Regions from separate parts of the Paenarthrobacter sp. AB444 genome, predicted to be linked through region 3. Evidence: riboswitches for the same ligand, from Rfam matches in the RefSeq annotation. Region 3 holds a riboswitch; each other region holds the start of a gene.

Region 1 (2,934 bases), on a different contig from region 3:
CAGTTCCCTCGTCTATCTGTTGCTGTGCGCCGGCGTAGCTGAGTTTGGCGCGGCTTCGCACGGTTGCCCGCGCCACGGAAACGCTCACCACCTCCGCCTTGGCGTCCAGATCGAAGTCCCAGACGAAGGCCCCGCAGTCCTGGTTCGCCAGCAAACTCCCGGCGTTTTCGCTGATGATCTCAGGGTGCAAAGGAATGCGCCCGTCCGGCGCGTAGAGTGTTTGACCCCGGTGCCGCGTTTCCGAATCCAGGGCTCCTCCGGGTGCTACGAAGGATGGAACATCGGCGATCGCGTAAAGGATTTTGTACCCTTCGCCGGCACGGTCGATGTACAGCGCTTGGTCAAGGTCCGTGGAGGTCGCGGGGTCAATGGTCACGAAGGTGACATGCCTGAGGTCCCGCCCGGGCAGGCGGAGGGATTCGACGGCGTCACGCGCCTCTTGCACGGCCTCAGCGGGATACTCGCCGGGCAGCTCAAGCTCCGTCCGCAGGGCCGCGAGGGCTGCGGCGAGCTGGTCCGAGGAATCGTCGACGTTGGGCGCTATCCGGTGATGTGACACGAAAGTCAGCGTAGCCCGAAACAGGCCGATAGTCTTGGACGCCCACCAGGCAAAAGCCCGCAGCCGCCAAGCGACTGCGGGCTTATTACCGTCGCTAACGTGCGGAGTTGCCGCTAAGCGGCGTCGAGGGCTTCGAGCATCGACTTCGCTGCCGCCGTCGGGTCTTCCGCCTCGGTGATGGCGCGGACGACGACGATGCGGCTGGCACCGGCTGCGAGTACCTCTTCTACGTTGCCAAGGTCGATTCCACCGATCGCGAACCAGGGCAAATCAACGGCCCCGCCTGTGGTCTCTTCAGCGCGCTTGATCGCTTCCGCGGCATATGTGACCAAGCCGGTTCCCACGGCGTCGCGGCCGGGCTTGGTGGGCGTTGCCCATACCGGGCCAACACAGAAGTAGTCCAGGCCCGGGTCGCTGGGCGAGGCGGTGATGGCCGCGTTCACTTGCTCGGGAGTGTGGGTGGACAGGCCTATGACGGCAGGGTGGGGCAAGAAGGTACGGGCGACCTCCAGGGGCAGGTCCTTTTGGCCCACATGGAACACAGGAGCCCCGGAAACACTGGCAATATCGGCACGGTCGTTGACTGCCCAGAGCCGTCCGTGGCGTTCGGCAACGCTGCGCAGGACGGCCAGCAATTCCAATTCCTCAGCAGCTTCCACCGCCTTGTCGCGGAGTTGGATGATGTCCACTCCGCCCTGGAAAGCTGCGTCCACAAAGTCTTCAAAATCGCCTTGGCGTTTGCGCGCGTCAGTGCACAGGTAGAGGCGGGCCGAGGCGAGGGATTGATGCTGGGTCATGGAAACCACACTAGTTCCTCTAAACTGGGCACGTACCGCGGGAGCCGCGACGACCATCATTGTGACCGTCCGGCTGAGAGGGCTTAAGAGCCGACCGCTTGACCTGATCCGGCTAGTACCGGCGTAGGGAAGGAATCAGATGGCAGAAGCCATTCACGCAGATGTCGCTGTCATTGGCGGAGGCGTCATCGGCCTGGGCATTGCCCATCAATTGCGGAAGCTGGGCCGCTCCGTGGCCCTCATCGACCCGGCGCCGGCCAGCGGCGCTACCTTTGCGGCTGCCGGAATGCTGGCACCGGTGAGCGAACTCCACTACCAGGAAGAAGACCTCCTGGACCTCATGGTCGAGTCATCCCGATTGTGGCCGTCATTCGTGGGCAGCCTGCCTCAGCCCACGGAAGCCACCGGATACAGCACGACGCCGACCCTCGCCGTGGGTGCCGACGCCGCCGACCGCAGGGCGCTCGCAGACCTTCGCTCGGTTCAGCTTTCGGCGGGCCTGGAGGTTGAGCCGCTGTCCTTGCGTGAGGCACGGAACCGCGAACCACTGCTGAGCCCGCAAATTTCCTGTGCCTTCGACATTCCCGCTGATCACAAGGTTGATCCGCGGAAGTTGGCGAGCCACCTTTTGGCGGTCCTTGCCGCGCATTCGCCGGATGATGGCAGCTGGGTGAAGGGGGCCGGGGATGGGTTCGCCGTTGAGGCCTCGGCCCGCGGGTTGTTGTGGGACGGCGACCGGGTTGCCGGTGTCGAGCTTGAAGACGGCGGCACCGTCCACGCGGCCGAAACGGTCGTGGCCAATGGGCTGGGAGCCCCTCACTTGCAGGGCCTTCCCGAGGGACTCAGCCTTCCAGTCAGGCCGGTCTACGGAGACATCCTCCGACTACGCGTCCCGGCCCACCTCCGTCCGCTGGTCACCGCCACAGTCCGGGGGATGGTCCGCGGAGTGCCCGTGTACATCGTTCCGCGGGAGGACGGAACCGTGGTGATCGGCGCTACGCAACGCGAGGACAGTCTGTCCGCGACGTCCAACGCCGTCTCGGCCGGTGGCGTCTACCAACTCCTGCGTGACGCGCAGGTTCTCGTGCCTGCGGTTGCTGAACTCGAACTCCTGGAGGCAACGGCCCGCGCACGACCAGGAACTCCGGACAACGCCCCGTTGCTGGGCCGTGTGGGCAACTCCACCGGCGAGGTTGAAGGCCTCGTGATCGCCACGGGATTCTTCCGGCACGGTGTCCTCCTCACTCCCATAGCCGCCGCGATCGTGGGGGAGCTGCTGAGTGGCTCCACCGACCCCCGCTGGTCCATCTTCCGCCCTGACCGCTTCAACGCAACGCGGGGTCACTTATGGCCCATGGCAACCCCTTCAGGGGGCCATAAATGACCCCGCGTTGCTCTCTCCACAGCAAGGAAACAGTATGAACATCAAGCTCAACGGCGCCGTGCACGAAGTGCTCGATGGCGCTTCTGTCAGCAGTGTGGTCACCGCCGTCACCGGCCGCGCCCTGGACCACCGGGGACAGGCGGCCGACGGCGGAAAGCTGGGTGTCGCCGTCGCCCGCAATTCCGAGGTGGTAC
Region 2 (2,934 bases), on a different contig from region 3:
GTCCTTCCACACGGACACCCTGTGCTCCACGACCACCAGCGTGGCACCGGTCTTGTCCAGGCAGCGGCGCACCGCGTCCCGGACCTCCAGTACGCCTGCGGGGTCAAGGTTGGCCGTGGGCTCGTCGAGCAGGATCAGCCCGGGCCGCATCGCCAGAATGCCCGCCAACGCGAGCCGCTGCTTCTGGCCACCGGAGAGTGCCGCCGTCGGGTGGTCCAACGCCAAACCGCCGCCGGCAGCGGTACGCAAGCCGACGTCGTCGAGCGCTTCATGCACGCGGGACCAGATCTCGTCCCGGGGCACAGCCAAGTTCTCCGCACCGAAGGCGACGTCGTCGCCCACGCGCGAGAGGATCACCTGGGTTTCGGGGTCCTGCTGCATCAGTCCCGCCCGGCCACGGGACTCGCGGGGCGCGACGCCGTCGATCAGCAGCGAGCCGGTCTCGTCCGAGTCGTCTTCCTCATCACCCAGCACCCCGGTCAGGGCGTGCAGGAGCGTGGACTTGCCGGCCCCGGACGGGCCCAAGAGGAGGACCCGCTCCCCCGGTTCGATCCGCAGGTCCAGGCCCTGGATGGCAGGCGTGGAGCGCCCGGCATGCCGCCACCCCCACCCCTCGGCGGAAATGGCGGCAGGCTTGACCGTACCGCTCTGTGTGGCGGGCATCAGCTGAAGACTGGCTCCGAAGCGGCCTTGCGCGAGGCGAAGGAGCTGAGAACGCCCGTCTTCGCCAGACCGCGGGTGGCCACCCAGGAAAGGGCCCCTGCGATGATGGCGCCGGAAAGGGTGCAGAACGCGATGTAGGTGAGCTTGTCGACGGCCTCATAGGCGATGTTCCAGCCCCACGGGAGGAAGGAGTCGTTGAGGCCGCAGAAGAGTCCGGCACCTGCACCCGCGAGAAGCGACGTGGGCAGATTGAACTTCTTGTAGCGGAACGCCGCGAAGATGAGCTCGGCGCCGAGGCCCTGCAGGATGCCGGAGATCAGCACCGTGGTGCCGTACTGCGAGCCCATGATGAGTTCGCCGGTGGCGGCCACAGCCTCGCAGAACAGGGCTGCGCCGGGCTTGCGGATAATGAGCATGCCCAGGACTGCGGGGATCATCCAGCCACCGGCGATGAGGCCGGTCAATGGCGGGTAGGCCGCGTTCATGGGGATGGATACGATCGCGGCGCCCTGGGACCAGGCCCAGAAGATGACGCCGCCGGCGATGGCGATGAGGGCTGCCACTACGATGTCTACAACTCGCCAGCCGTAACTGGTCTTCTTCACGTTTACCGTGGTCATTTTTCTGCCTCCTGAGGTTACAGGAGGGGAAAGTGCTCCCCGGTTTCCGGCCGGCGTGCGCGCCGTCCGGACCCGGACACTCTGAGAAGCTCGACTCCCTTGCGCCGGTACTAACCGGATCAGGTTCGAGGGTCTGCGGCTGTCCGCACTCTCAGCGCCCTCGCGTCTCCTGCGTGGTGCAGGATTCGACGGCGGCGCTCCCCTGTCGTTATCAAATCTGCCCTGATGGGCTGGTTCAGTTTACACCTTGGCGTGCCTGTGAGGCCGGGCCAGGCGGGGTAGGCGGGGTCATATTCCGTCCTTGCCGTTGCGAGGCCCGCTCTGCGCCCCATTCCTCGCTCGTTGCACGCAGAGCAGGCCCCGCAACGCACCTGCGAGAATGACTTCATGACGGATCTTCCCGGTTCCAGCCTTCCCGACACCACGCCAGTGTCCGAGCCACGCCTCGCCGCCAGCGTCATCCTGCTCCGCGATACCCCATCCGGGCTCGAGGCGTTCGTCCAGCACCGGGTCAGCACCATGGACTTCGCTGCGGGAATGGTGGTGTTCCCGGGCGGCCGGGTGGATGCCGCGGATCAGGCCGGATGGGATTACCCGGCGGAACTTCTCCACAGCCACGCTGCCGCCTGGGGGCAGAGTTCGATTTCCTCGGATCCAGCCCAGGCACAGAAGGCCGCTGGGACCGTCCTTGCTGCAGCCATCCGCGAAGTCCAGGAAGAAGCGGGGCTGGCCATAGAGGCCGCAGCCCTGCGTCCGTGGGCCAATTGGATCACTCCCGTGGACATGCCCAAGCGTTTCGACACCTACTTCTACCTCGCCAAGCCCGCCCCGGAAGCACAGCCACGCCACCAGACCACGGAGGCCTGGCAATCACTGTGGATGCCTGTCAGCGGAATCTTGGCTTCCGAAGCGGAAGGCAGACTTAAGTTGATGCCGCCCACGTATTACCTGCTCAAGGAACTCGCGGCTTTCGACTCCGTGGACGCCGTTTGGTCGGCCGAGCACCCAGTGATCCCGGTGCTGGCGCCGGTCGGTTCCTTGACTGCGTTTCTCAAGGAAAGGGAGAGCCGCAGGTAGCCTGCCATACAGCTAGGCTGGGGGCATGAACCTCTTCTTCAAGCTGTTGGGCACCGGGATCAGCCTCGGCGCAGGCTTTGTCGGTACCAAACTCGTCAACAAAGGCTGGGAAAAGGCCACGGGCAACAAGCCGCCCACAGGCCATGACGACATGGAAACGAGCCTTCGTTCGGCCCTGACCTTTGCGTTGGTTTCCGCCTTCGTGAGCACGCTGATCCAAGTCCTCACCAGCCGGGGCACGCAGCGGGCCATTGCCCGTTTCGCGAAGTCGCAGGACATCGTCTAAGCAGGAGAAGCAACGCGGGGTCACTTATGGCCCATAAATCCCCTGGGGATGGGCCATAAGTGACCCCGCGTTGCTTTAGGGCTCCAGGGGCTCTTGGCCGGCGGCAGCCCTTTGGACTACGGCTTCGAGTTCATCTTTGGTGAGCTTCTCGCGGTGTCCGTGCTTGGTCCGGTACGCCGAACGTCCCACCATATGTGCGGAGACCGGCGCCGTGAGGAGCTGGAAGATCCACGCCACCAGCAGGACCGGCCACACCCACCAGGTGCGCATCTGCAAGCCGATTGCCGA
Region 3 (2,934 bases):
GGTGGAACGGAATATGCCCGGGACCTTCCACCATGACCTGCACGTCGTATTCCCAGGCTCGCTGGGTCAGTTCGGCCAGCGTATCCAGCTCAGCAAATTGTGCGGCATCGTTGGCATCGGCAGTAGCACCCGGGCGCAGGCCGTCTCCCAAGGAGAACGCGACGTCGTACTGGGCAAAGATTTCGCATAGCTCGTCGAAGTGCGTGTAAAGGAAGTTTTCCTGGTGGTGGGCCAGGCACCATCCGGCCATGATGGATCCGCCGCGGGAGACGATGCCCGTGACGCGGTTGGCGGTCAGCGGCACATACCTCAGCAGCACACCGGCGTGGATGGTCATGTAGTCCACGCCCTGTTCGCACTGCTCGATCACGGTGTCGCGGAAAATCTCCCATGTGAGCTTGTTGGCCTCGCCATTGACCTTCTCCAGCGCCTGGTAGATGGGCACTGTGCCGATGGGTACCGGCGAGTTCCGGATGAGCCACTCGCGGGTGGTGTGGATGTCGTCGCCGGTGGACAGGTCCATGACAGTGTCAGCGCCCCACTGGGTTGCCCACTGCAGTTTGTCCACTTCCTCCGCGATGGAACTGGTGACAGCCGAGTTTCCGATGTTGGCGTTGATCTTCACCAGGAAGGCCTTGCCGATGATCATGGGCTCGGACTCGGGGTGGTTGATGTTGTTGGGAATGATCGCCCGGCCGGCGGCAACTTCGCTGCGGACCAGTTCCACATCGCAGTTTTCACGCAGCGCCACGAACCGCATTTCGGGCGTTACCATTCCCTGCCGTGCGTAGTGCATCTGGGTGACGGTTTTGCCTTCGACGGCGCGGCGGGGCACCGGTTGGGCACCCTTCCATTCGGCAGAGGCGGCGCCCCGCCGCAAAGCCGCCTTGCCGTCGTCGAGCAGGTTGCGTTCACGGCCCGTGTACGCGGCAGTGTCGCCGCGGGCCTCGATCCAGGCGGCCCGGAAGGGTTCAAGGCCCACTACGGGATCGCTCCCGGGGCCGGCCGTCCGGTACACCTGCAGTGGTGGGTTCGACTGGCCATTGGGGGAGGGCTCAAGCGAAATTTCGGTCACCGGAACGCGGATGCCCGTGGCTGGGTCTTCGACGTAGGCCAGCGAATGGGACTTCAGGGACTGCGTAACAACCTCGTTTTGGGCAGGGCTGTGCTGTGTTTCGATGGTGCTCAAGGATTACTCACTTCCTTCGCCGGCATTACCCGGACAGGTTCAACGGTCGCAGGCCGCCTCAGCCCGATCTCAGCCCCTGCAAGGGCCCCCGTGTGGTCATGACGAAGCTACCACAGCTCCCGTGCGCCACCCAGTCACATGGCACCTGGTCAGATGTTGGCTGCACTAGCCGGCCCTGTAGCGGACTAGGATTCTGGCATGCCCAACATCATCGAATTCAGCGGACCCGTGCTCGTCGCCGCAGATCAGGAACGACGCGGGATGTGGTCCGTTGGGGGCACCCTTACTTTCGAGCGCCCCAAGGAGCAACCGGACAGCGTGCTTGACGGCTGGGTCCTGCCGGGATTCGTTGATGCCCACTGCCACATCGGACTGGGCGCCGGTGGAGCGGTGGATGAGCCCACCACCCTCGCGCAGGCCCAGGCGGACCGGGACGCGGGAACCCTGCTCATCCGCGACTGCGGATCGCCCAGCGACACGCGGTGGGTGCAGCAGCGCGAGGACTTGCCCCGCCTGATCAGATCCGGCCGCCATATAGCCCGAAGCCGCCGGTACCTGCGCGGATTGGGTCACGAGATTGAGCCGGAGCAGTTGGTCGAGACCGTCCGGAAGGAAGCCCGCGACGGCGACGGCTGGGTGAAACTGGTGGGCGACTGGATTGACCGGGGCATTGGTGACCTGGCTGCCTCCTTTCCGGCGAAGACGGTCAAGGACGCCATTACCGCCGCCCACGACGAGGGCGCCCGGGTCACGGCACATTGCTTTGCCGAAGACACCATCGACGACATGCTTGATGCCGGTATCGACTGCATCGAACACGCAACGGGTCTGTTGCCACGCCACATTCCACGGCTCGTGGAGCAGTCCGTTCCTATCGTTCCCACACTCGTCAACATCGCCACATTCCCGGATATCGCCGCCCAGGCCGCGCCCAAATTTCCGGGATACGCGGACCACATGACGCGCCTCTGGGAACGCAGGCATGAACGCGTGGTGGAGGCGTACGAGGCCGGAGTAGCCATTCATGCCGGTACGGACGCGGGCAGCGTCATCCGGCATGGCCGGATCGCAGACGAGATGAAGGAACTGCACGACGCCGGCCTGCCGCCCGCAGCGGTCCTCGATGCGGCCACTTGGGGCGCCCGCAAGTGGCTGGGAGCCGAGGCCATCAGCGAAGGGGCGAGTGCCGACGTCGTGATCTGCCATGAGGATCCGCGCCGGAATCTGGCTGCCGTTTCCGCGCTGAAGCACGTCGTCCTTCGAGGGCAGCTGATCCGCTAGGAATAAATTGAAGCTTCAAGTAATTTAGATAGGTAGAACGAGCCGAAAGGCGGCCGCATCGACACCGGGAGCTTCACATGTCCGCTTCATCCAACCAGGACCTATTGCCTGCCGACCTCGCCATGGGCACTGTCATGCTCAAAGTCGGCGACATGAAAGTCATGAGTGACTACTACCAGCGCGCCTTGGGGCTGGAAGTAGTGGCCGAGCAGGACGGTGGCCTCTACCTGGGGCGGGTCGGCAAGCCCGTCGTCCATCTGGCGCCCGCAACCGGTCTCCAGCTGCCAGGGCGTGGTGAGGCCGGGCTGTTCCACACCGCAATCCTCTTCCAGGACCAGCCCTCCTTGGCTGCCACCATCGCAACAGCCGCCGGTTATGAGCCCCGGGCCTTCGTGGGAAGCGCCGACCACCTCGTCAGTGAGGCGTTCTACTTCACCGACCCCGAAGGCAATGGCATTGAGCTC
Region 4 (2,934 bases), on a different contig from region 3:
CCGCGATCTCGTGCTGCGCCGCCTGGTCGAATGCTTGGGCCGCGACCGTACCAAGCACCAGGTTGCTGAAGTGACCTCGCTCGGTTTGGTGCAGATGACGCGCAAACGCATGGGTACCGGACTCCTTGAGGTCTTCGGTGAACAGTGTGAGCATTGCGCAGGCCGCGGTGTCGTGACACACGACGAGCCCGTGGAGCATCGTCGTGCCAACGTGGCGGCTGTCGAGCAGCACCGTCCCAACACCGAGGCGCAACAGCCCACCGCGCGCACGGAACGCAAGCGTCGTCGCGGCAAGGGAGGAGCGCAGGGGGCAGCCGAAGCACCCGCCCAGGTCCACACGGCGCCCTCAGCTCCGGCTGCCCTGGCGGCACACCCGGAACCACAGGACCCTGCGCGCCAGGCAAAAGCTGAAGCGACCCGTGCAGCGCTGGCGACCATTGCCGCCGCAGCGCATGCTGCCCACCTGCACGATGACGAAATCCACAAGGCCGAAGAGCTGGCACGGGCTGCCGGGCGGCACGAGGCCGGGACAGGATCCATTTCTGCTGCGGCAAAGGATGCTCCAACCGACCAGGCCACTGAGGCCCACGATGCCGCCGTCCGTGAAGCGCGCTCCACCCCGGTGCTGCGCTTCGGCGGCGAAGAGGTTGCGCTGCCTTTCGTCGAACACCATGACGAGCCGCAAACGTCCAAGCCTGCCATGAGCCTGGACCGATTGGCCGAGGCGTTCTCGCACCTCGGTGCCGCTCCGTCCGCCGAGGAAGAGGGCGCTTCGGAGAGTGCAGCGGCTCCAGCTGCCGGGGCGGCCCCGGCAGCCGCCGCACAGGTTCCTTCGTCCGGAGAAGCTCCTGCGGCTTCGAGGGGTCGCCGGGGCCGCCGCAACCGCAGTGCCAGCAGGGCACAAGGTGCGGCCAACGAGACCAGTGTTGAGCACCACGAGGAAGCTGCCACAGCTGCCCAGGGATCGGCACACCAGTCCAAGGCGCCGGCAGAACCGGTCCGGAAACCGGCTTCGGAGGAACCCATCATCCTGGGTGTCGGCGTGCCTGCCTCCGAGCTCTGATCGACGTCAGTGGTTTCGAGGGCCCTGTAATATCCGCCAGGAGCGGGCATTACGGGGCCCTCGCCCTTTTCGGTGCGTTAGGCTGGGGGACTGACACGGGGTGCCAGGCGGTGGGCCGGGCTGAGATCCAGACCCGTTGAACCTGTCCGGTTAGCACCGGCGAAGGGATGTCCTCATGGCCGAGTTGTCATATTCCTCTGTGTATCCGCTGGTGGCGGACCACAGGCAGACCCCACGGGTACTGAGCATCGCAGGCTCAGATCCCTCCGGAGGCGCCGGGATCCAAGCAGACCTTAAGAGCATCGCCGCCCACGGCGGTTACGGAATGGCTGCCATCACGGCCCTGACCGCACAAAACACCCAGGGTGTCAGTGCCGTCCACGTACCCCCGGTGGAGTTCCTGCGGCAACAGTTGACCGCGATCAGCAGCGACATCGCCATCGATGCCGTCAAGATCGGCATGCTGGGGGACGCAGAGGTGATTGATGAAGTCCGCAGGTGGCTTGGGGAAGTGCATCCCGCCGTCGTCGTCCTTGACCCGGTGATGGTGGCCACCAGCGGTGACCGCCTCCTGACGGAGTCTGCCGTCGAGGCCCTTCGTTCCTTGCTGCCGTTGGCGGACCTCATCACGCCCAACTTGCCGGAACTTGCCATATTGTTGGGCGAGTCTGAGGCGGCCGATTGGGCTTCGGCCCTGGAGCAGGGCAAGCGCCTTGCCGCGGAATGCGGAAACACCGTCCTGGTCAAGGGCGGTCACCTGGCTGGCGCCGAGTGTCCGGACGCGTTGATCAACACCGTTGGCTTGTTGCACCAGGATGTCGTCGAGGTAGCCGGTCCACGGATTGAGACAAAGAACAGCCATGGCACTGGGTGCTCGTTGTCGTCGGCGATGGCCACCGTCCAGGTACGTACGGGTGACTGGGAAGCGTCGTTGCGCGAGGTAAAGCCGTGGCTGCTCCAGGCGCTGAGGGGTTCAGTTGAGCTGGAGGTCGGCGAAGGCAACGGACCAGTGGACCACTTCCATCACCAGCGCAAGCTCCAAACGGGCGGGTTCGCTGCCATCTTGTGGAAAGAAGCCGTCCCTGAGCTTGAAAGAATCCATGAGCTGAACTTCATCCAGGAACTGCAGTCCGGGCAGCTGCCGGAGCCTGCATTCAGTTACTACCTGGCACAGGATGCCATCTATTTGAATGGCTATTCCAGGGTGCTGGCCCGGGCCGGCGCGTTGGCGCCAACTGAAGAAGAACAACTGTTCTGGGCCAAGGGATCACAGCAGTGCCTCGAAGTGGAATCGGAACTGCACAGGAACTGGCTGAGTACCCGCGAGGCATCGGGCGTGACGGGACCAGTGACCAAAGCCTATGTGGACCACCTGCTGGCCGCTTCGACGTCGGGCAGCTATGCAGTGGTTCTGGCCGCGATCCTGCCTTGCTACTGGTTGTACGCCGAAGTAGGGCAGAAGCTCCATGCCGCCTTTGTGGAGGCGGGGGCTTCAGCCGCCCACCCTTACGCGGAGTGGCTGAGGACGTATGCGGACGAAGCTTTCGCCGCTGCCACCCGCGAAGCGATCAACTTCACGGACGCAGCTGCACTCTCAGCTACCGCTCGTGAGCGTGCGGACATGCTGGAGGCCTTCAGGCAGTCCTGTCGCTATGAGACCGCGTTCTTTGACGCTCCCAGGCTTCACGCCTAGGGCACCATTCGTCGCTCGGGCAGCAAAGCCGGCTTCCTCCGCGCGCCGGATCGCGTGATTCGTTGCCGAACCCTGTAGGCTGTATGGGCACGGTGCCGGGAGAGTCCGTTACGACTCGTGACGCAAGTCACGTGGCAGCCTCCGGACCCGGCCTCATTTGCAGCTGAGGGTCAAACTA

What was found. A riboswitch is a leader RNA that binds a small molecule or an ion and turns the genes downstream of it on or off. The one in region 3 is predicted to bind thiamine pyrophosphate.
Region 1: linked by a shared signal. The riboswitch ahead of thiO (glycine oxidase ThiO) and the one ahead of thiC (phosphomethylpyrimidine synthase ThiC) in region 3 are both predicted to bind thiamine pyrophosphate.
Region 2: linked by a shared signal. The riboswitch ahead of PQ627_RS07980 (ECF transporter S component) and the one ahead of thiC (phosphomethylpyrimidine synthase ThiC) in region 3 are both predicted to bind thiamine pyrophosphate.
Region 4: linked by a shared signal. The riboswitch ahead of thiD (bifunctional hydroxymethylpyrimidine kinase/phosphomethylpyrimidine kinase) and the one ahead of thiC (phosphomethylpyrimidine synthase ThiC) in region 3 are both predicted to bind thiamine pyrophosphate.

The regions. Positions count from the first base shown of each region.
Region 1 covers NZ_JAQZBY010000006.1:98,708-101,641, reverse strand. The annotation lists gene PQ627_RS09505 (RNB domain-containing ribonuclease) at 1-559, opposite strand, end outside; gene thiE (thiamine phosphate synthase) at 673-1,356, opposite strand; TPP riboswitch at 1,384-1,504, shown strand; gene thiO (glycine oxidase ThiO) at 1,496-2,740, shown strand; gene thiS (sulfur carrier protein ThiS) at 2,775-2,934, shown strand, end outside.
Region 2 covers NZ_JAQZBY010000005.1:27,251-30,184, reverse strand. The annotation lists gene PQ627_RS07985 (ABC transporter ATP-binding protein) at 1-663, opposite strand, end outside; gene PQ627_RS07980 (ECF transporter S component) at 663-1,283, opposite strand; TPP riboswitch at 1,362-1,497, opposite strand; gene PQ627_RS07975 (NUDIX hydrolase) at 1,671-2,360, shown strand; gene PQ627_RS07970 (DUF4235 domain-containing protein) at 2,386-2,646, shown strand; gene mnhG (monovalent cation/H(+) antiporter subunit G) at 2,722-2,934, opposite strand, start outside.
Region 3 covers NZ_JAQZBY010000004.1:245,943-248,876, forward strand. The annotation lists gene thiC (phosphomethylpyrimidine synthase ThiC) at 1-1,189, opposite strand, end outside; TPP riboswitch at 1,184-1,291, opposite strand; gene PQ627_RS07660 (amidohydrolase family protein) at 1,388-2,470, shown strand; gene PQ627_RS07665 (VOC family protein) at 2,548-2,934, shown strand, end outside.
Region 4 covers NZ_JAQZBY010000016.1:55,844-58,777, reverse strand. The annotation lists gene PQ627_RS17605 (Rne/Rng family ribonuclease) at 1-1,063, shown strand, start outside; TPP riboswitch at 1,150-1,248, shown strand; gene thiD (bifunctional hydroxymethylpyrimidine kinase/phosphomethylpyrimidine kinase) at 1,239-2,756, shown strand.